4 regions of the Sporosarcina sp. P25 genome follow, and region 1 is predicted to be linked to each of the others. Evidence: riboswitches for the same ligand, from Rfam matches in the RefSeq annotation. Region 1 holds a riboswitch; each other region holds the start of a gene.
What was found. Region 1 has a riboswitch for S-adenosylmethionine ahead of CSV70_RS14095 (methionine ABC transporter ATP-binding protein). Riboswitches for the same ligand answer to the same signal wherever they lie in the genome.
Positions count from the first base shown of each region.

Region 2: another riboswitch for S-adenosylmethionine. It lies ahead of metA (homoserine O-acetyltransferase MetA); the one in region 1 lies ahead of CSV70_RS14095 (methionine ABC transporter ATP-binding protein).
Region 3: another riboswitch for S-adenosylmethionine. It lies ahead of CSV70_RS14525 (O-acetylhomoserine aminocarboxypropyltransferase/cysteine synthase family protein); the one in region 1 lies ahead of CSV70_RS14095 (methionine ABC transporter ATP-binding protein).
Region 4: another riboswitch for S-adenosylmethionine. It lies ahead of metK (methionine adenosyltransferase); the one in region 1 lies ahead of CSV70_RS14095 (methionine ABC transporter ATP-binding protein).

Region 1 covers NZ_PDYV01000020.1:50,250-56,083, reverse strand. Annotated here, with positions in the region: gene CSV70_RS14115 (arsenate reductase family protein) at 608-967, shown strand; gene gcvH (glycine cleavage system protein GcvH) at 1,044-1,424, shown strand; gene CSV70_RS14105 (toprim domain-containing protein) at 1,487-1,840, shown strand; gene CSV70_RS14100 (thioredoxin family protein) at 1,833-2,132, shown strand; SAM riboswitch class I at 2,182-2,287, shown strand; gene CSV70_RS14095 (methionine ABC transporter ATP-binding protein) at 2,563-3,588, shown strand; gene CSV70_RS14090 (methionine ABC transporter permease) at 3,581-4,249, shown strand; gene CSV70_RS14085 (MetQ/NlpA family ABC transporter substrate-binding protein) at 4,315-5,166, shown strand; gene CSV70_RS14080 (dicarboxylate/amino acid:cation symporter) at 5,589-5,834, shown strand, end outside.
Region 2 covers NZ_PDYV01000010.1:83,240-89,073, forward strand. Annotated here, with positions in the region: gene serA (phosphoglycerate dehydrogenase) at 1-175, opposite strand, end outside; T-box leader at 310-535, opposite strand; gene CSV70_RS10395 (thioredoxin family protein) at 792-1,106, shown strand; gene CSV70_RS10400 (AbrB/MazE/SpoVT family DNA-binding domain-containing protein) at 1,231-1,500, opposite strand; SAM riboswitch class I at 1,651-1,757, shown strand; gene metA (homoserine O-acetyltransferase MetA) at 1,850-2,758, shown strand; gene CSV70_RS10410 (YetF domain-containing protein) at 2,825-3,529, shown strand; gene CSV70_RS10415 (HAD family hydrolase) at 3,569-4,228, opposite strand; gene CSV70_RS10420 (spore coat protein) at 4,333-4,905, opposite strand; gene CSV70_RS10425 (LysM peptidoglycan-binding domain-containing protein) at 5,115-5,834, shown strand, end outside.
Region 3 covers NZ_PDYV01000022.1:24,578-30,411, forward strand. Annotated here, with positions in the region: gene CSV70_RS14505 (sulfurtransferase TusA family protein) at 1-394, shown strand, start outside; gene CSV70_RS14510 (MBL fold metallo-hydrolase) at 391-1,512, shown strand; gene CSV70_RS14515 (sulfurtransferase TusA family protein) at 1,569-1,796, shown strand; gene CSV70_RS14520 (sulfite exporter TauE/SafE family protein) at 1,854-2,630, shown strand; SAM riboswitch class I at 3,175-3,278, shown strand; gene CSV70_RS14525 (O-acetylhomoserine aminocarboxypropyltransferase/cysteine synthase family protein) at 3,420-4,700, shown strand; gene CSV70_RS14530 (glycine betaine uptake BCCT transporter) at 4,749-5,834, opposite strand, start outside.
Region 4 covers NZ_PDYV01000010.1:14,458-20,291, reverse strand. Annotated here, with positions in the region: gene CSV70_RS10095 (TetR/AcrR family transcriptional regulator) at 1-257, opposite strand, end outside; gene CSV70_RS10090 (YkuS family protein) at 606-839, opposite strand; gene CSV70_RS10085 (hypothetical protein) at 1,039-1,656, shown strand; gene CSV70_RS10080 (DUF3891 family protein) at 1,662-2,435, shown strand; gene metK (methionine adenosyltransferase) at 2,478-3,689, opposite strand; SAM riboswitch class I at 3,866-3,985, opposite strand; gene pckA (phosphoenolpyruvate carboxykinase (ATP)) at 4,163-5,755, shown strand.

The DNA.
Region 1 (5,834 bases):
GCTGATCCTCCAGGAGTCGCCCCAACTTCCGCTTCCATCCTACGTGGATAGTGGGGGTAGTTGAATTACTTACTGGAGGTGGTGTGTTAGTTATTGTTGTCTTTGAACATGGTTACGTTCAAAAGTAAGTGCATTGGTGTGGGGATGGAAGCTGCAGATGGGGACGCTTTCCCATGGGCTCGGCTTGAGCTGATCCATAGGAGTCGCCCCAACATCCGCTTCCATCCTACGTGGATAGTGAGGGGACTTAGATCACTTACTGGAGAGCCTATGTTAATTATTGTTGTGTCTTGACTTATTTCAGTTCAAGTACCGAAGTTCAACATCAATCACAACACTAACTTCCATACACAAAAAAAGTAACACACGCACACATTGCAAGGAATTGGCGCGTAGGAGGGGGCGACTCCCAGAGGATCAGCCCGACAGGTGAGACAACCGAGGGAGCAACGCGACTGGTTGGCTCAACGCGGGCCCTCTAGGAAAGCGTCCCCCTCCGTAGCGCCAATTCCCACCCCTAGCCTCGTATTAGCTTATTCTTCTTGCGCTTAGCTAGTACCCACACACCATTATTTGCTATACTGAAAAAAAGGAGGGATTGACTATTATGACTATGACATACTACGGCTATCCAACATGTACCACGTGCCGCAAAGCGAAGAAATGGCTTACGGACGAAGGGATTTCATTCGAAGAAAAGAACATCGCCGAACAACCTCCAAGCGAAGACGAGCTGCGCAACATGATCGCGAACTCTGGACTTGACATGAAAAAGTTCTTCAACACGAGCGGCAAGATATATCGTGAGCTTAACTTGAAAGACAAGCTACCAACCATGACAGAAGATGAAAAAATCGCACTCCTCGCTTCAGACGGAATGCTCATCAAACGTCCAATCGTTTCTGATAACCAAAAAGTGACAGTCGGATTTAATGAAAACACATTCACGGAAACGTGGAAGAAGTGATTTAGATTCTTGTCTTTATACAGGAACTATGGCAAACTAAAGGTAGATAAACTATTATATTTTTGGAGGTAACGACATGAGCACACCAAAAGATTTACGATATTCAGAAGAGCACGAGTGGGTAAAAGAAGAAGACGGTAAATACCGTATCGGCATCACACATTTCGCACAGTCTGAACTAGGCGATATTGTATTCGTTGAACTGCCACAGGTTGGCGATCAATTAAAATCAGACGAGCCTTTCGGAAGTGTTGAATCAGTGAAAACTGTTTCTGAATTGTACGCTCCATTAACTGGTAAAGTGGTAGAAGTGAACGAAAACCTTGAAGATAGCCCTGAATTGGTTAACGAATCACCATATGAAGACGCATGGATGGTAGTAGTTGAAATCGATAACAAAGCTGAACTTGATGAGTTAATGACAGCTGAGCAGTATGAAGAAATGACAGCTGAATAATATTCTAAAAGAAAAAAGCGCTGGAACGTCTCAGCGCTTTTTTATACGCTAGGAGGAAACAGATGGACCCGAAAGTTCTCATTGTAGAAGGCGGTTCGGATCGTAAGCGGCTAGTGCCGATCCTTGCAGAGCCTGTAGAGATTCTTTGTACGAATGGTACCATCAGTGCGTACCATATTGAAGAACTGCTTGAACCGTATGAGCAGCAGGACCTGTTCGTCTTTATGGATGCGGACGCTTCCGGCGAGTCCATTCGTAAGTTGTTCAAACAACTGTACCCTGAAGCGAGACATTTATATACGGATCGTCTCTACCGCGAAGTAGAAACGACTCCCGTTAAGCTATTGGCAAGCATTTTAGCTGCTGCTAATTTTAAAGTACATTCCAAATACTTGGCAGGTGGACCACATGAATAATTGGACAATTGAAGACTGGCAACGCACACAGGCGGCAGAGCAAGTAGCCGCTTTTTATTTATATACACCGATGTGTGGAACATGCGCAGTCGCTTCAAAAATGCTTACGGTAATCGAGACAATGCGTCCGAAACTACCGATTGGAAAGGCGGATTTGAACTATGTCCAGGCTATCGCAATAGAATATGAGATAGAAAGCGTTCCTTGTTTACTTATTCAGCGCAAAGGACAGCCTATAGAAAAAATTTACGCCTTTCAATCCGTCCCGTATTTGCTAGAGAAGCTCAGTTGACAATAGAAGTCGATGTATGGTATAAGTAGTTAATCAAATGAATATGTAACTCTTATAAAGAGCGGCGGAGGGAAGTGCCCTATGAAGCCCGGCAACCGTCACATATGTGAAATGGTGCCAAATCACTCAAAGCGTAATGCTTTGATAGATGAGAGAAATGGTAACGTACATAACTACATACGTTCGGCCTTTCTGCTTGTCTGCAGGAAGGCTTTTTTTATACTAAAGCGGAAAGCGCCGTGTAGGCACGACAGGCGTTGGAAGACTTACCACAAAGGCGCTCTTTGCCTTTTTGGAAAGTCTGAAACGACCCGAGAGCCTGGCGCTTGTAGCTGGATGATACTAAAGCGGAAAGCGCCGTGTAGGCACGACAGGCGTTAGTAGTGTTCTGAAAGACATATTAAAAAGACTTAATGAGGTGGTGCGGAAAATGATTCAACTAACAAACGTTCATAAAAAATACCAATTGAACCGTTCAGAAATTGTCGCGGTAGATGATGTGACAGTAGCCATCGAAGAAGGAGAAATTTTCGGCGTCATCGGGTACAGTGGAGCAGGAAAAAGTACATTAATTCGACTATTGAACGGTCTTGAAACACCGACGTCCGGCAGTATTCTGATTCACGGACAAGAAATGACGACATTACAAGGTGCTGGCCTGCGCGATGCGCGTCAAAAAATCTGCATGATCTTCCAGCACTTTAACTTATTATGGTCTAGAACGGTAGAAGAAAATATCATGTTTCCTCTAGAAATTGCTGGCGTGAAGAAATCGGCACGTAAGCAAAAAGTGAAGGAATTGATCGATCTCGTTGGATTGACAGGTCGTGAACAGGCATATCCATCGCAATTATCTGGTGGTCAGAAGCAACGTGTCGGCATTGCGCGAGCGCTTGCAAATGATCCTGAAGTCTTACTTTGTGATGAAGCAACGTCCGCACTCGATCCTGAGACGACGAATGCGATTCTTGATTTATTGACGGACATTAATGAACGTCTTGGACTAACGATTGTGTTGATTACGCATGAAATGCATGTCATCCGCAAGATCTGTCATCGCGTGGCGGTCATGGAAGCGGGGAAAGTCGTGGAAATCGGCAATGTACTGGATGTCTTCCAATCTCCACAAGCGGAAATTACTAAGCGCTTCATTTCACAGGTGACTGATACCGGTGATACGGACGCAGCGATGGCGCATTTACAGCAAGAGTCACCTGATGGCAAGTTGATCAAGCTAGCTTTCATTGGTGAACGTACAGAGCAGCCAGTACTTGCTGAGTTGATCCGCAAATTCCCAATCGACGTCAACATCGTGCAAGGAAATATTTCAACGACACGTGACGGCGCTTACGGCACACTCGTCTTGCAACTAGTAGGAGACGTGGCGATTATAGAGGAAGCCATTGCTTTCTTGGATGCCAATGAAGTGAAGACGGAGGTGCTGATCCATGATTGAGCAATGGTTCCCGAACGTGAATTGGGATAAAATGTGGGAAGCAACCGGTGAGACACTTTATATGTCTGCCTACTCCACGTTCTTTACATTTGTCTTCGGTATCGCACTTGGTTTGTTGTTGTTTTTAACAAGTCCTGGTCAGTTATGGTCAAATAAAATAACCCATGTCTTTACAGGCGCATTCGTGAATATATTCCGATCGATTCCGTTTATCATTTTGATTATTTTATTGATTCCTCTTACGAAATTATTATTCGATAGTATGCGTGGACCGAATGCCGCCTTGCCTGCATTGATTATCGGTGCCGCTCCGTTTTATGGCCGTATGGTATTGATTGCATTGCAGGAAATCGATAAAGGGGTTATCGAAGCAGCGCGCTCAATGGGGGCTAAGACGTCGACGATCATTTTCAAAGTATTGTTACCTGAATCCATGCCGGCACTAGTCTCGGGAATTACCGTAACCTCGATTGCACTTGTCGGATATACGGCAATGGCAGGAGTGATCGGTGCAGGTGGTCTAGGTACACTCGCGTATTTGGAAGGGTTCCAGCGCAGCCGTGAAGATGTGACTATAATGGCAACGATTTTGGTATTGATTATCGTGTTTATCATTCAATTTATCGGTGATTTCATCGCAAAACGTTTGGACAAGCGATAATAGGATTTTCAGGGAGACCTGTTACCCATAGAAATATTCCATAATGGAGAGGGAGAAATGTGGATATGAAGAAGTTTTTATTCAGTCTATTCGCAGCCGTACTAGTGCTTGCATTGGCAGCTTGCGGAACGAAAGACGAAGGTAGTAAAGATAATGCAGCATCAGATGGAGCAGAAAAAGGCGAGAAAACGTCATTGGTAGTCGGCGCATCTAACACACCACACGCTGTAATTTTGGAAGAAGCTAAGCCATTATTAGCTGAAAAAGGCTATGATTTAACAATTGAAAGTTACACAGATTATGTACTGCCAAACAAAGATTTGGACGAAGGCACACTGGATGCGAACTATTTCCAACACATTCCTTATCTAGAGAGCCAAATTGCCGATTTCGGTTATGATTTCGTCAATGCAGGCGCGATCCACATCGAGCCAATCGGTGTGTATTCTAAGAAATATGACTCATTGGAAGAACTTCCAGACGGAGCGACGATCTTAATCAGTAACTCTGTTGCAGATCACGGTCGAGTACTTGCTATGCTTGAAGAAAAAGGATTGATCAAGCTAGCGGATGACGTGGAAAAAGTGAAAGCCGAAGTAGGCGATATCGTAGAAAATCCAAAGAACTTGGAGTTTGATGCGAACTACGAAGCAGCGCTAATGCCTCAGTTGTATAATAACGATGAAGGCGACGCATTATTAATCAACTCCAACTTCGCAATCGATGCAGGTTTGAATCCAATGGAAGATTCGATCGCATTGGAAGATAAAGAGTCTCCATATGTTAACGTAATTGCTGTAAAGAGCGGTAATGAAGACAGTGATGCAATCAAAGCATTAGTAGAAGTATTGACTTCAGAGCAAATTCAAGATTTCATTTTGAAAGAATGGTCTGGATCCGTTGTTCCCGTGAAATAAAATAATGCCCGCCGGTAGCTATCGCAGCTACCGGTTTTTTATTTGTATATATGTTGGGAGATTTGCTCTATGGGGTGGTGTATACGCTCAATGTGTGAGGTTATCCGCTCAATCCCGCGCGTAACTCGCTCAATGAGTTGGTTTATCCGCTCTATGGAGCGCGTGGCCCGCTCAATGTGTGGGGTTATACGCTCTATCAAGCGCGTTATCCGTTCAATCCCACACAAGCCCCGCTCAACAAGTAGTAACATCCCCACTACCGCAGACCATCCAACTTCCAAACAACTCCACTAGATCCACTTCCTCACAACCCACAAGAAAAACATCAAATAAATTCAAACAAAATCTTCTTTATTCTATCGACTTGTGATAAAGTTGATTTTGTTTGAGTAATACATATGTGTATTTGAGGAGGACGTATTGTGAAGTTTAAACTAGGGCTCATTTGGCGAATTCTAATCGCCATTGGGCTGGCGATCGGACTTGGTTTAGTATTGCCGATGATCCATGAAGGATTTGCGCATTGGTTCGTTCGCTTAGCAGCTACATTTAATATGTTATTCGGTGGATTCTTGAACTTTATCGTTCCACTGATTATCATTGCGTTTATCGCACCAAGTATTGCAAAGCTTGGAGCAGGTTCCGGGAAATTGCTAGGAATGTCTGCT
Region 2 (5,834 bases), on a different contig from region 1:
CTTTTGTAACAGTTGTCTGACTACGAACTAGTAATGCATCGAAATCTTTGATACGTTCTTTCAGCTGATCTGGTGTTAGGTCAGTCTCCATTACAATTTCAAAACCTTCTGCTTGTCGTAGTGGGAAAATTCCGTCCTCGCTAAGTGGGTCACTAATAAGTATTTTAAAAGCCATGATATTCATTCTCTCCTTTGATTGTTTGTAGTAGAATTTTTGTTGGAAAACTATGTGTGATTGATCGTATATGTAAGTTGTACGCTACCCCCCTTATAGGTAAAATAAAAAAGCCTTCCATCCCTTACGTATAAGTAAGGGGCGAAAAGCTCGATAAACTAACGCGGTACCACCCTTGTTTTGCTGCAGATGCAGCCTTCATTCAGCATGCGTAACGTGCATGTGACGGATTAGCCTACTAAGATGTTCAGCCAATCAATTCGGAAGTGCCTCCAACCTCGGAATTTGCTGACTTACACCACTGCATCAGCTCTCTAGAAAATTCTTTTTAGGAAGGTATCTCTTCGTCAAAATTGTTTAACAACTATTAATTTAGAACTAATCATAACACGTCAAAAACTATTGTCAATTGCTTTTCCGGAAAAAATGAAAAACTGTTAAATGCGAACGTAGTTATTGAATTATTTGTGAACGTTCGTGTCTGAGAGGTTATTTGTAAAAAAACATCTTTAATTTAACTAAGTGGAAGTAAATAACGTAAGTCGTTTGAAGGGAAGAAGTGCAGGTAAGAGTGTTATAATGGGCTTATACTATTCATTTAGAGGAGTGTTGGGAATTGAAAAAACTAGAATCACTAGAGCAATTCGAGCAACTTAAACAAGAAGAAAGAGTGATTTTCTTATTCACTGCAGACTGGTGTCCAGATTGCAGAGTGATTGAACCATTCTTGCCAACATTAGAAACAGAATTTGCGGAGTATGAATTTGTCTCGATTGATCGTGATGATTTTATAGATCTTTGCAGTCAGTTGGATATATTCGGTATTCCTAGCTTCGTGGCATTCAGTGAAGGAACAGAAACAGGTCGTTTCGTCAGTAAAAATCGTAAAACGAAAGAAGAAATCGAAGAGTTTATTAATAGCTTAACGTAATGTAATCGGACTACATGAAGAGATATTGAGACAATTAAACAAAAGGACTGAAGGCAACTATAAAAGTTGTTTTCGGTCCTTTTTATATTAGAAAAGATGCCACAATAAGATCTTATTTCTTGTATTACGTGAACTCTTTCAGTTGCTCTATAAGAATTTTAGCGCCTTGTGGACTGATGTATAGACCGTTTGACAATAGTTTGTTTTCATCCATCACATCACCCGTGATAAAACACGCTCTGTTGGCCTGAAATTTTCTCAAAATGATTCTATCATCTTCTACGAAAATTTCGATCGGATCGCCCTTATCGATCGACAAAGAATTTCGAAGTTCTTTTGGAATGACAATTCTGCCGAGATGATCAACTTTACGAACAATACCTAAAGACTTCATGAGCTCCTCCTCGAAGAAATGTAGTTGGTAGTTTCTATTATACACAAAAATATACTATCTACAATTTACAAAACTTAAATGCGCAGAACAATTTGACAATTCCGCTATACAATTAATTTATTAATGCTATAATAGGCAGTAATTAAATATTTCTTATCAAGAGAAGCTGAGGGATTTGGCCTGATGAAGCTTCAGCAACCTCTGTATATACAGGAAGGTGCTACCTCCAACAAGATTGTTGTCTTGAGAGATAAGAACGGTGAATGGTCAACCCTCATTTTCTTATCTAAGAGAAATGAGGGCTTTTTTGTATAGAAATAGAATAACTGAACGTCAAGGGGGAAATAGAATGCCGATTAATATACCAAAACATCTACCAGCAGGTGAATTACTGAAAGAAGAAAAAATCTTTATTATGGATGAAGAACGTGCGACAACACAGGATATCCGCCCGATCAATATTTTAATTTTGAACTTGATGCCTGAAAAAGAAAAGACAGAGCTTCAATTGCTGCGATTGCTTGGTAATACACCTTTACAAGTGAATGTCACATTTCTCAATACAGCTACCTATGTTTCGAAAAACGTCAGTCAGAATCATTTAGAAACGTTCTATACTACTTTTGAATATGTCAAAAATCGTCGTTTTGACGGTATGATTATCACAGGTGCTCCAATCGAACTTCTACAATTTGAAGATGTAGTCTATTGGAAGGAGCTAGAAGAAATTATGGAATGGACAAAAACGAACGTCACATCTGTTCTTCATATTTGTTGGGGGGCACAAGCGGCTCTATATCATCACTACGGAATTGACAAATTCGAGTTGCCGAAAAAGTGTTTTGGAGTATTTTCACATGATATTACCGATCCAACAGTGAACTTGGCAAGAGGGTTTAATGATGTATATGTTGCCCCACACTCACGCCATACGGGAGTTTCATTAGAAGAAATAAAGAATCATCCTGATTTGACCCTGCTTTCTGCTTCTGAAGATGCCGGCGCATTCATTGTGATCTCAAATGATGCAAAACATATTATGGTAACTGGACACTTAGAGTACGATGCACACACATTAGGGGATGAATACGCTCGCGATATAGAAAAAGGTGCTGACATTGATGTTCCTGTAAATTATTATCCGAACGACGATCCGTCCAAAGAACCTATGAATACTTGGCGATCCCATACGCATTTATTGTTCTCGAATTGGCTCAATTACTATGTCTACCAGAAAACTCCTTATAACTGGAATTAAAAGAATTAGTGTATAAATTTCTATAGTTTGCACATACTCCGATTACCGGAGGTGTATGCAGTGAACATAGATGAATTTTGGCAATTGGCTTTTTGGGAAATGACTTTACGAACGGTGATCTCATTTGTTGTGCTGTTGATTTTGGCGCGTTTTATGGGGAAGAAACAAGTGTCACAATTGACTTTCTTTCATTATGTGACAGGTATAACAATCGGTTCGATTGCGGCCAATTTGGCGGGAGAGTCTGAAACGCCATTCTTGAATGGTTTATATGGAATGGTCTTATGGGCAGTATTAACAATTCTTGCTAACTTTTTATCATTCAAATCCATTAAACTTCGTGTATTACTCGATGATAAACCGATGATTGTCATTCAGAACGGAAAAATCCTAGAAGGTTCCATGCGTAAATTACGTTTGAGTTTCAATGATATAAATATGATGCTACGAGAGCAGTCGGTATTTTCTATGAAAGACGTCAATTACGCGATATTCGAAACGAATGGTAATTTAAGTGTCATGTTGAATGCAAGTGAGAAATATGCGACAAAGAAAGATATCAAAGCCCCAGCACCACAGCCAAAATATATTCCGACCGAAATTATTACTAACGGGAAAGTAGAAGAGAAAAATATGAGAGAACTTCAATTGACTGATACTTGGTTAACTGAGCAACTAAAAAAACAAGGGATTTCCAAACCAGAGCATGTTCTCTACGCAGAAATTCAGTCAGATGGCAGTTTGTATATCAATACATTAAAATCGACTTGACGTGAAGAGCCCTGACATAATCAGAGCTCTTCGCGTTTTTTATAATATTTCCCAATTTCTTTGTTTGGCCACTGCAGTAAGTTTTTTATCTGGACGAACTGCTACAGGGTACCCAACTTGCTCTAAGACTGGAAGGTCGGAAATGCTGTCACCATAAGCAAAGCTATTATCCCAATCGACAATTTCTCCAAGTAGTGCTTGATAAATTTGTTCGTTTTTACGTGTACCTTGAATATGTAGGAAAGGCTGATCCATCGCTAATTGTTCTCCATTTGAAGGGATGTCTGTGCCGATAATTCGATCAAATGTCAAGTGACTTGTGACTGCTTTTAAAAAAGGAGTATAAGCTCCAGAAACTAGTAAGATATGGTATCCCTCTTTTTGATGTTCTACTAGTCGGTTAATGACTTGTTCATTGAAGTCAGGCAACATCACGTTATGCATACCTTTAAAATACTCATGTAGTTCTGCCATCGTCAATGAATCCAATGCTTGTAGATAAAGGAACATAGAGCGTTCTTTCATAATAGACTCAGGTAGTATTTTTAGTTTATAGCGAACATAAAGCGGTAATATCGATCGAAAAAAGTTTCGGTAATACTTCTTGTGCGTAGGATGATTCTTTAATTGCTCCATGAGTAATTTAAAGGTTTCTTTAGTGTACAACGTACCATCAAAATCAAAGATCGCAACTTTCATATAGACACTCCTTCATTTGTATTCTTCTACATAGTATACAAATATAGGGAGTGTAAAAGCAAAAAAGCAGATGAAGAAGAACTCCATCTGCTTGAAACATTAACTTATTGAAGGTTGTTCGGCATACCGGGTTGACCTTGTGAAGGTGCAAATGAATTAAGCAACATATTCATATCCTGATCATTTAATTGAGGTACTTGATAATAGTGATGTTTGTTTTGGTAAATTGACAACTCGTACGCCATTTCTATACAGTTAGGCACGGAATCTGCCAGTACACGGCGAACGACTGGATTACATACTTCTAATGAAGCAGCTGTTTTGCCTGTAGCGCCTTCTTTCTTAGCGCCAAGTAAAAAGCCGGAGATGATTTCATCACTGATTTCACCTGTGGATTGAATGGGCTTAGAGGGTGCTTTTTCTTTCATACCGTAAATGAAGTCGCTACTTGCTTTCATTTGATAGCGCTGCGTAGGGTGTGAAGGATCTTTGCCTGTTTTGAAACTTTCGACGAGAATATTGTACTCATCCAACGCGAATCGGTACTGTCGATCAAGAATATCTAAAAGTTCTGGATCTTGGACGTGTGGGCGTAAAATCATCGCTTGGTTCAATGCTCCGACTGTCGCGCTAAGTACTTCTTTGACATCAAATAACTCATGTCCACCGTGATTCATCGATGGGGAACTTGTCCGCCTTGCATGTTTTGAGATGTTTCGAATTGATTTGTCAAATATTTTTCCTCCTTCAATAGTCATGTACATCGAAAATAGTATGTGAAGTAATCGAAAGCTTATTCATATGAAATTGTATTGGCGACTCAAGCATAGTTCTTAACGCGCCATCATATCATAAGGATAGAACTCAGGAAGGGTAGTGAAGATACATGCAGATTCATGTAGTTTCGCAAGGTGAGAGTTTGTATGAAATCGGTAAAATATACGGTGTGCCATACGAACAAATAGCAGAAGTTAATGAACTAGAAAGTGATATCCGATTAGCTGTAGGACAAGCACTTGTCATACCAATAATAGGTTCTTATTATTGGGTGCGACCTGGAGATAGTCTCTATACAATCGCACAAAGATATGGTCTAACAGTTGCGCGCTTGGCAGAAATTAATGCAATCAGTCCCACCAGACCATTAATGATTGGTCAGCGTCTGTATATACCACAAGAAGTGAAAACGAGGATTGATTCATTATTATATGTAGAACCGCGTAATCCAGTCAGTCAAGATATGCTGGCGGAAGTTCGTGAACGTGTCGATGACCTTACGTATCTCGCCATGTTCAGTTATGAAGTACAACGTGACGGCTCACTCAAAGCACCTGCTCTAGCAGATATTCCGACTATCGCAAAAAACGCAGGTGTTGTAAATATGCTAGTTCTGACGAATTTAGAAGACTATACATTCAGTGCAGATTTAGCGCATGTTCTTTTTACTGATCAAGCAGCGCAAAACAAAATGATTCAAAGTGCAATTGATGTAGCAAAAAAAATCGGATATGATGATATTCACTTCGACTTTGAGTTATTATTCCCTGAAGATCGGGAATTATATAATCAACTATTACGCAATGCACGCGATCAAATTCATAAAGCT
Region 3 (5,834 bases), on a different contig from region 1:
TGTGAAGGAAGCCGATGTGTGGCGCCACTTTGTACGAAAATCAGGTGGGGAAGATCAGTCACAAAAAGAATATGCGGTTACAGTTGATAACAGCCAGTTGATGGACCAACTGCAACAACCTAACGCTGTGTTACTAGATGTCCGTGAAGAAGCGGAATATGCATTTGCTCATATTCCAGGTGCCTTATCTATACCACTTGGCCAATTGGAAGAACGCATGGCGTACTTGGATAAGGACATGAAAATTTTCGTTGTATGCCGAACAGGCAACCGCAGTGATATGGCATGTCGAAAATTAGTGGCGAATGGATTTGAAAGTGTTACTAATGTCATTCCTGGTATGTCAGAGTGGAATAGCGAGACAGAAAATACAACGGGGGGTATGAATAAATGAGAACTATTCAATCAAGTGAAGTAGCAAAGAGAGTCATTGCGAAGGAATCTTTATTCATTTTAGATGTGCGAAATACAGATGCGTTCAACGATTGGAAAATTGAAGGGGATCGAGTACGCCATTTGAACGTGCCATACTTTGATTTATTGGATGGCATTGAAGAAATTGAAGATCAATTGCCAAAAGATGAGGAGATTCTAGTAGTTTGCGCGAAAGAAGGTTCGTCCATCATGGTGGCAGAAATCCTTGAGGATGCAGGCTTCTCAGTAGGTTATCTTTCAGGTGGAATGAAAGCATGGAGCGAGCATCTTGAGCCTGTGAAGGTTGCGGATTTGAAATCGGGTGGCGAACTATATCAATTCGTTCGTCTAGGAAAAGGATGTCTCTCTTACATGGTCATGTCTGGCGGAGAGGCGGCAATCATTGATGCAACACGTATGACAAATGTGTTCACTGACTTTGCCAAGCAACGCGGTGTGAAGATTACAAACGTATTCGATACTCACTTGCATGCGGACCATATTTCAGGTGGTCGTCAAATCGCAAAAACCACAGGTGCGACGTATTGGCTGCCACCGAAAGATGCCGAAGAGGTAGAATTTGAATATGCTGCATTAGAGGATGATATGTCTATTCAGGTAGGTGATACGAAAATCGATATTCAAGCGCTTTATTCGCCAGGACACACGATTGGTTCGACTTCTTTTATCGTAGACGACAGCTATTTGATGACAGGTGATATTCTGTTCATTGATTCGATTGGACGTCCTGACTTAGCAGGTTTAGCAGAAGATTGGGTAGGCGACTTGCGTGATTCTTTGTATCGACGCTATAAAGAATTATCGAAGGATTTAACAGTCCTACCGGCTCACTTCATGCTTATAGATGAGTTGAATGAAGACGGTAGTGTGTCGGAAAAGCTCGGTGTATTGTATGAGCAAAATCACGGTTTGAATATTGAGGATGAAAGTGAGTTCAGGGAATTAGTCACGGGGAACTTGCCTCCACAGCCTAACGCATATCAGGAAATTCGCCAGATGAACATGGGGAAAATCGAGCCTGACGAGGAAACGCAACGCGAGATGGAGATTGGTCCGAATCGCTGTGCGGTACGGTAAATAATTAATTTAATTCATATGGAAAACAAAAAACAAATTTAAAGGAGAAGATATATATGAGTACAACAACATTTTTAGATGCAAAAGGCCTGGCATGTCCAATGCCGATCGTACGTGCAAAGAAAGCAATGAAGGATATGCAAACAGGAGACGTTCTTGAGATTCATACGACAGATAAAGGATCGGTGTCCGACCTGACAGCGTGGGCTACTTCTGGTAATCATGAAATAAAAGATCAGCAACAAGAGTCTGATGTCTTTAAATTCTGGATCCAAAAAGGATAAACTGAGGATAGAGGGAATAACTGTCTCCCTCTTTCGTCTGGAAGAAGGGAGGACATCATGACTATTCCATTTATTATCACGATCTTCCTTATTGGATTTGTGGGCTCATTCCTTTCGGGTATGATGGGAATTGGTGGCGCAATTGTCAAGTATCCAATGTTGCTATTTATTCCTGCATTACTTGGCTTTCCTGCATTTACACCACATGAAGTATCCGGTATTACGGCAGTGGAAGTTTTCTTTGCATCACTTTCAGGAGTTTTAGCATATCGAAAGAGTAATTTGATCTTGAAACCACTCGTTCTCTATATGGGAATCAGTGTATTAGTTGGCAGTGTCCTTGGCGGTGCTGGTTCCAGTATGCTTTCAGAAGCTACCGTCAACGTGATCTACGGTGTTCTAGCTGTCATGGCAGCTATTATGATGTTTATTCCGAAAAAAGGCCTCGACAATCAGCCGATTGATGAAATTACATTCAATCGTTTCATAGCTTCGAGTGCGGCTTTTATCATTGGATTGGCAGCTGGAATCGTCGGAGCTGGCGGCGCATTCATCATGGTCCCGATTATGCTCGTAGTACTAAAAATTCCCACACGCGTCACAATCGCTACATCACTAGCGATTACGCTGTTATCATCGGTGGGCTCGGCGTCAGGCAAGCTCTTAACAGGGCAAGTACCTTATGGCCCAGCTCTCGTAATGATCATCGCAAGCATCATCGCGGCTCCGATCGGTGTAAAAGTGAGCCGGAAAGTAAACACCAAAGTATTACAAAGCATTCTAGCCGTATTGATCATCGCCTCGGCCGTGAAAATATGGTGGGACATATTCTAATCAAGCACAATCGCCAGCACATCGTTCAACGAACATGTGCTGGCGATTTTTTGGTGAAGTCATAAGTGGAAACATCATTAAACTCACTTCTGATCTAGCAGGTGGCTCCCGCAATGAGCTACAGACAAGAAATACGCCTGTCTCTGTCTCATTACTACGTCACCGCTTGGAAGACGACTTCGTTTAGTAAATGTATAAATCATTACACATTAAAATAATCAAGGTAGTAAACTAGTTGATCGTAAGTGGAAGGCGGCGACTCCCGGAGGATCAGCGTGTGTCTTGAGACCCTGGATAGATGCCTTAATTTCTGCAAAGTACACAGAAATACGGCAAAGCGAACCCTTCGCTGTTCGCTTGGCTCAAGCCACGCCCTCGGGAAAGCGTCCGCCTGGAACGTCGATCAACGGTGTCTTCACTATTATTACTTTCATTGCAAGATATTAAAGGAAATACAGATTTCGAAACATTCCATTAAATTACCTTGCAATAGACTAGGAATAGCCGTATACTATTTTTCAACGATGGAAAACGAATAGACACACTCTTATCAAGAGCGGCGGAGGGATTAGGCCCTGTGATGCCCGGCAACCGGCAAAAGCAAAGGTGCTACTTCCTACAAACTTTCAGTAGTTTGGAAGATAAGGGAGGAATAAGCGAAAGCAGAGCCCTCTTCTTATTATGGAAGAAGGCTTTTTTCTATATATTGCTAATCGTCGTCTTGCGTTTTTCTTGTCTAGTCCTAGGAATTTCGGTGTTCCATCAATACACGAAAAAAGGGGAATGGTTATGACGAAATTACAGCCAGAAACGATATTATTACATGGAGGACAAAAGCCAGATTCGGAAACAGGCTCACGTGCGTTGCCGATTCATCGTACGACCTCTTATGTGTTCAGAGACACGGAGCATGCACAAAACTTATTCGCTTTGAAAGAAGCGGGCAATATCTATACAAGAATTACGAATCCGACGGTAGCCGTATTTGAAGAGCGTGTAGCCCAGCTAGAAGGCGGATCAGCGGCAGTTGCCCTGTCTTCGGGAATGGCGGCAATTGCATTCTCTATTATGAACATTGCTGAAGCGGGTGATGAAATCGTTGCAGCCAGCAATCTCTACGGCGGTACATACAACTTATTCGCTGTGACATTACCCCGCTATGGCATCAAAGTGAAGTTTGTTGACGCGTCAGATCCAAAGAACTTTGAAGTAGCTATTACGGATAAAACGAAAGCGTTGTTTGCAGAAACAATCGGTAATCCAAGTTTGCAAGTTCTTGACGTAGAAGCCGTTGCGAACATCGCACATGAAAATGGACTTCCATTGTTAGTAGACAATACATTCCCGTCTCCTTATGGATCAAATCCGATCGAGTATGGTGCCGATGTAGTTATTCATTCCGCGACAAAGTGGATTGGCGGACACGGTACGACAATCGGTGGTGTGGCAGTTGATGCAGGGAAATTTGACTGGACGCAAGGTAGGTTCCCTGGTTTTACAGAGCCGGATGAATCCTATCATGGCTTACGGTACGGAATCGATACAGCTGCTGCAGCTTTCGCAACGAAATTACGTGTACAATTGCTGAGAGACTTCGGCCCATGTCTGTCACCAGATAGTGCATTCAACTTGTTGCAAGGTTTGGAAACACTTCATTTGCGCGTGCCTCGCCACAATGAAAACGCACAAAAAGTTGCTGCATTCCTGCAAGAACATCCGGCAGTAGAATGGGTGACGTATACAGGTCTAGAAGATCATCCAACAGTAGAATTGGCAAATAAATATTTAAAAAATGGCTATGGTTCAATTATCGTATTCGGTATTAAAGGTGGACGCGATGCAGGAAGACAAGTAATCGACAATGTAGAAATTTGGTCTCATGTAGCGAATGTGGGAGATGCGAAGTCATTAATCATTCACCCGGCATCTACAACTCATCAGCAGTTGTCTGTGGAAGACTTGAAAGACTCAGGCGTTAGTGAAGAGCTAATTCGCTTATCTGTAGGGTTGGAGTCAGCAGAGGATATTATTGCGGATTTGAAGCAAGCAATCGAAAAAGTGGCAAACTAATATATGAAAAAGAACACCGTCGCTAGTGCGATGGTGTTCTTTTCTCTACTAACGCTTTATTCGTTTCTTTTCATCTTTTAGTGATTTGAACAGCGAGACGACCATCATAATGAGGATGATGGAGAATGGCAAAGCGGCAATAATGATGACGTTTTGCAGTGCATCCAATCCTCCGACATATAATAGAATGATGGCGATGGCAGATTGAATTACGCCCCATACAACTTTCAAATTATTTGGTGGAGTCAATGAACCATATGACGACTGCATGCCGAGCACAAATGTAGCCGAATCCGCTGAAGTGATAAAGAACGATGTAATCAACAAAATGGCAATGACTGATATGACGAATGACAAAGGCAATTCGCTGAACATCTCAAAGATTGTCAGTTCAGTTGCACTTGCAGCCAAGTCGACAATTCCAGCTTTTTGCGTTTCAATTGCTGTCGTACCAAATGCTGTGAACCAGATCATACTCAACACAGTAGGAACAACTAGCACGCCAATCATGAACTCGCGAATCGTTCTACCTTTTGATACGCGGGCAATGAACATCCCGACAAATGGTGCCCAAGCTATCCACCAAGCCCAGTAGAATAGAGTCCACCCATTTAGCCAAGTACGATTTTCAGGAGTGAGCGGTGCAGTACGGAAACTCATACGTATGAGATTTTCCAGGTAGCCACCAATGGAATCCGTGAACATGTTGAAAATCAATAAAGTTGGTCCAAGCACGATCATGAAAATTAACAATGCCAAAGCTAAAATCATATTGGCATTGGATAAAATTTTAATTCCTTTTCCAAGTCCACTCCACGCAGATATAAGGAATAATACTGTTACCACTGCAATGATAAAGAATTGGGACCAGAAGCCTATTGATACACCGAATAAGTAATTGAGCCCGGCGTTTATTTGGACAGCTCCAAAGCCAAGTGATGTCGCCACACCGAAAACGGTGGCAAAAATAGCGAAGACGTCAATGACTGTGCCGAGCTTTCCATCTACTCGATCACCAAAAATTGGACGAAGTGTAACGGAGATTAATCCAGGTTGTCCTTTGCGGAATTGGAAATATGCCAATACTAAAGCGGTCATACCGTATACAGACCAAGCATGGAAACCCCAATGGAA
Region 4 (5,834 bases), on a different contig from region 1:
TGATGTTTTTCCTCTGCTTTATCGACTGTATTGACGAATTCAGTTAATAACTCGAGAATTACTGTGACGTACAGGTCTTCTTTTGATTTGAAATAGTGGTAAAACAAACCATGACTTTGTTCGGCCTTGTTTGTAATCTCACTAATTTTGGTTGCGGCGTATCCTTTCGTACCAAATAATTCGATGGCGGCTTCTTTTAGTTGTTGCTGTCGATTATCGCGGATCTTTTTAAATTTTTCACTTGTTCGAGGTGACATAAAGATTTTCAACTCACTTCTTTTTTATTGATTGACTGACAAGTCAACGTTGAACAGCTTACTGTTCTTATGGGGCTGTTGTCAACCAATAATAATCAAAGTGACGACGCGGTATCATGGATAAACACGTTAGCTATGCACGTATAATTGGTTTTCATTATGTACTTTGCGAAAATAAAACATACTAACATAACTGGAAAATAGTCCACTCCCCTGCGCTCCTGTTTCTCAAAAGTTACGTTTATAAATACGTAGTCAAAAAGAAAAATGCATGAAGGAGAAAAATGATCCTTCATGCATTTTTTTATTTTGTCCTAGTCTCGTACTAGGTAGAACTTAATTCAATTATTAACGATGTAATCTTTTTTCGACATCTTCTACGATATCTTGTACGGAGTTGCCTTCAATGCTGATCACGGGGAATTCGAATTGGTCGATGTTGACATCGCTTAAAGCACGTACTACGCCTATATCATAGCCGCTTAGATGTTCATCACTTGCAAACATCTTCACTTCATGTCCTTTTTCCTCTAATGCTTGTTTAATGTCATCAAATGGTACTTCTACCGCTATTTTCGCCATATCCTATTCCTCCTCCAAATACTACATGTATTCGATTAATACTTTATAATTTCCCGCTCTTACGTAAATTAAACATGACTTCTTAAAGTATGTTTATAACACTGTAATACCAAAACGATTGATTTCGGGGAAAATGGGTATTTTACTGTTAGAGCTATTGAATCATTATAGGAAGAACTTATAGAAGGAGTCGACAGATATGTTCGGTTTAGCGGATCTCCTTAGCTTAGTCATTTCAAGTTTTATCATTTTACCTGTCGTTACGTTTATAAGGGAAGCTGGCTATTTTATAATTAGTGGTCTCTTCGGCGTGAAAAATGCCAGACTAACTATTGGTTCTGGACCTAGACTTTTTAAATTCGGTGTTTTAGATATACGAAAATATTATCATGTAAACAGCTGGTTTACTTTTGATTCAGTAAAAAGAAAAAGTAATTTCGCATATATATGTATATATGCTGGGCCGATTTTGATTAACGTGGTCGTGGCAGTCACAATTAATGCGCTGATAGCGAATGGATTTTTTGAAGACTCCAAAACATTTTGGAGCCGTTTTATATTCTACGCCTTCTATTTCGTTTTATTTGACTCCATTCCAATGAAAACCGTAAATGGCAAACCGAATAACGGTATGATTATTTATGAACTTCTTCGGTATGGCAAACGCATTGATTTCAATGAAGAACCCCTGATTCTCGGTACAACAGAAGCAGAAGAAATGTATCAGGAAGAAATGAAGAAAATTGAAAAGGTAAAAGAAGAAATTAAAGAAGAAATCATAAAAAATGATAGCGTTCCCCCTGAAAAGAAAGGATGAGCAAGATGATTGTACGTGAACACGAGAAAACATTCAGCTTTGTGCAGCAACATCATCATGGACACCTCGCCGGTGAATTAATGAAACACTGGAAGAAGGATATGTTTCCTGATGATCAATGGCGTCATTCCGTATTGACTGCCATTAGTAACCACGACATCGGCTGGGCTCCTTTTGATAAACAGCCTTTTTGGAATGATGCGAAGTCGGCACCTTTTCAATTCACTGACTTCCCCCTGCTCCCTAAAACAGTACTTTATCGCCAAGGAATTGATGATGTAGAACAGATGGACCAATATGCAGCAATGCTTTGTAGTCTTCATTATGAACAGTTTATACAGAGTAACAACGAAAAAGAGGCTAAGCTATTTATCAAGGGTGAACAGAATCGTCGTGAACGATTGTGTAAAGAAATCGAGGGTTTTGATAAGGATTTATTTGAAAAGCATTTTGCTTTGCTTCAGCTTGGAGATAACTTTTCCTTATATTGTTGTGTGAATGATCCAGGTATCGACAAAGCGAATGAACATGTATTCTTTCGCGACGGCATTCCTTCTACAAGCATTTTCCATACATTACCGGTAGGACGAATTGGGATATACTTTGCAGATCAGCACACTGTTAAAGTGGAAAATTATCCTTTTAGTTATTCATTTGACGTTGAAGTAAAGCAAAAGACTGTCTTGAAAAAAGATATTGAGGATCACGGATTGCAAGTAGCTTATGAAAAGGCTGACTATGAAGTAATTCCTTTTCATTTTACGCCGTCAAATAAATAAAAAATGCAGAAAGAAGAAATAATTTCCTCTTTCTGCACTCCATTATTGCTTCACACGTACTTTACTTGCAAGTTCTTTCAACGCTTCCACTTTATCCGTCTGCTCCCATGGCAATTCGATGTCAGTGCGGCCAAAGTGACCGTACGCTGCTGTTTGTTTGTAGATAGGACGACGTAGGTCGAGCATTTTAATAATGCCTGCCGGTCGAAGGTCAAATAATTCACGTACGAACTCTACTAATTGAGTTTCGGATAGTGTACCGGTATCAAATGTATTGATCGAGATAGAAACCGGGCTCGCTACTCCAATAGCGTACGCCAACTGAACTTCACAGTGCTCAGCCAGTCCAGCTGCAACGATATTCTTTGCAACATAACGTGCTGCGTAAGAAGCAGAACGGTCCACTTTCGTAGCATCCTTCCCTGAGAATGCACCGCCACCATGACGGGCATATCCACCATACGTATCGACGATGATTTTACGTCCAGTCAGACCGGAGTCTCCTTGAGGTCCACCCACAACAAAGCTGCCAGTAGGATTAATGAAGTATTTAGTATGCTCGTCCAATAAGTTTTTTGGAACGACTGCATCAATCACAACGTTCTTTATATCCTTCTCAATTTGCTCGAGTGTCGCTTCAGGATGATGTTGTGTAGAAATAACGATTGTGTCGATTCGCACAGGATTATTATCTTGATCGTATTCTACCGTCACTTGTGTTTTTCCGTCAGGACGTAAATAAGATATAAGTTCTTCTTTACGCGCTTGTGCCAAGCGATGTGCCAATTTATGAGAAAGGCTGATGGGTAGAGGCATTAACTCAGGCGTTTCATTACATGCATATCCAAACATTAGACCTTGGTCTCCTGCACCGATTGCATCCAATTCTTCATCTGACATAGAGCCTTCGCGTGCTTCGAGTGCCACGTTGACACTTGCAGCGATTTCAGGTGACTGCTCATCAATGGAAGTAAGTACAGCGGACGTTTCGTAATCGAAACCGTATTTCGCACGAACATACCCGATTTCCTTAACAGTATCACGAACAACTTTTGGAATATCCACATACGTTGTCGTAGTAATTTCTCCCATTACTAATACGAGTCCTGTTGTGATACTCGTTTCACATGCCACACGCGCATTTGGATCTTCCGTTAGGATTGCATCTAAAATTGCGTCTGAAATTTGGTCGCACATCTTGTCAGGATGGCCTTCTGTAACTGATTCTGATGTAAACAGTCGACGGTTTGTCATGTTGTTTCCCCCTATATTAAGCATCATGATACGGTACTCTCATAAGTCCCTGGTAAAGTTCCACGCCTAGACGTCAAGCATATACCATAAGGATTCAGGGCTAGACAATATAAAAAGCCCTCCACTCATATTCAATCCATGAGTAAAAGGCAAAATTTCACGCGCAGCACCTTTCACTCTTATCGTCCAAGGAATTAAACCTTGCTTCAGGTTTGGCACCTTCGCGTTAGACTTGCGTCTATTGCAGGTTGCCGGGTTTCACAGGGCCTGTACCCTCCACCAACTCGGGATAAGAGTATCCGTTCATGTCACATCGTATTAAAAAGTTTGGATTTTGTCAAATTATTTCTCCTAAATCACTTGAGTTTTCCATTAGTATAGATTAATATTCTTAATGTGTTATACTATTTACGAATTAGGATATTCTCATCAAGATAAAAATAAATCGACTACGCAAAGGACGGTATGTAAACATGATATCTGCAAAAATTGATGATAGTTTAAAAAGTCTTCTTAGTGGAAGCAACGTGACGATCCAAGCGTCTGTGGCGGAATTAACGGAAAAAGCAGTAGCAAGAGGCGAAGCTAAACTTTCTGCCGACGGTGCGATCACTGCACGTACAGGTAAATATACAGGACGCTCACCTAAGGACAAATTCATCGTTGAAGATGCAGTGTCTAAGGATAAAGTAGATTGGGGTAGCACGAACAGTCCGATTTCAGAGGAGATCTTTGATTCATTATACACGAAAGTCATCGATCATTTGAAGAAAAAAGATGAACTCTTTGTATTTAAAGGGTTTGCAGGGGCAGATAAAGACTCTCAATTGTCTATCCAAGTAATTAACGAATTAGCTTGGCAAAATCTGTTCGTTCACCAACTATTCATCCGTCCAACCAAAGAAGAATTGAAAGCACATGAATCGCAATTCACCATTTTGGCTGCCCCTTCATTTAAAGCGGATCCAAAAGTGGATGGCACGAACTCTGAAACGTTCATCATTGTATCGCTGGAAAAGCGAATTGTCTTAATCGGTGGAACAGAGTACGCTGGAGAAATGAAAAAGTCTATTTTCTCTGTTATGAACTTCTTACTTCCTGAGCAAGATATCCTATCCATGCACTGTTCGGCAAACGTTGGAGAAGAAGGCGATGTTGCTTTATTCTTCGGTCTTTCTGGAACAGGTAAAACGACACTTTCAGCAGATGCTAACCGTAAACTTATTGGTGATGATGAACACGGATGGTCTGATAATGGCGTATTTAATATTGAAGGCGGATGTTACGCAAAATGTATCAATCTTTCTGCTGAAAAAGAACCTGAAATCTTCGGAGCAATCCGTTTTGGCGCTGTTTTAGAAAACGTAGTACTGGATGAAGAGACACGCATTGCTGATTATGATGATAAATCATTAACAGAAAACACACGTGCTGCATATCCAATCGAAAACATTGATAATATCGTGACACCGTCAGTTGCTGGTCATCCGAAGAACATTATCTTCCTTACAGCTGATGCTTCTGGTGTATTGCCTCCAATCTCGATTCTTTCAAAAGAACAGGCAATGTACCACTTCTTGAGCGGTTTCACTTCCAAACTTGCTGGAACTGAGCGTGGAATTACTGCTCCTGAACCAACATTCTCTACTTGCTTCGGTTCACCATTCCTACCACTTCCTGCAGCTACATATGCAGAGATGCTTGGAAAGAAAATCGATGAGCACGGTTCAAAAGTATTCCTTGTGAATACAGGATGGACTGGTGGGATCTACGGTGTAGGTTCACGTATGAACTTAGGCTATACACGTACAATGGTGCGCGCTGCAATCGCCGGGAAGTTGGACAATGTAGAAACAAAGAAGAACGAAATCTTCGGATTGGAAATGCCTCTTGAAATCGAAGGTGTACCAAGTAATGTTCTACACCCTCGTTACGCTTGGGAAGATCCAAACGAATACGATAAAGAAGCAAACCGTTTGGCTGATGCTTTCCGTGAGAACTTCAAGAAGTTTTCTCACGTTTCAGAAGACATCGCAATCAAAGGCGGACCACCCGTCAGTAAATAATGGCATACGAAAAGGCTGACCCCTCTGGTCAGCCTTTTTACGTCTACATTGTAATCACTTAAGCGGTGGCGGATGCACA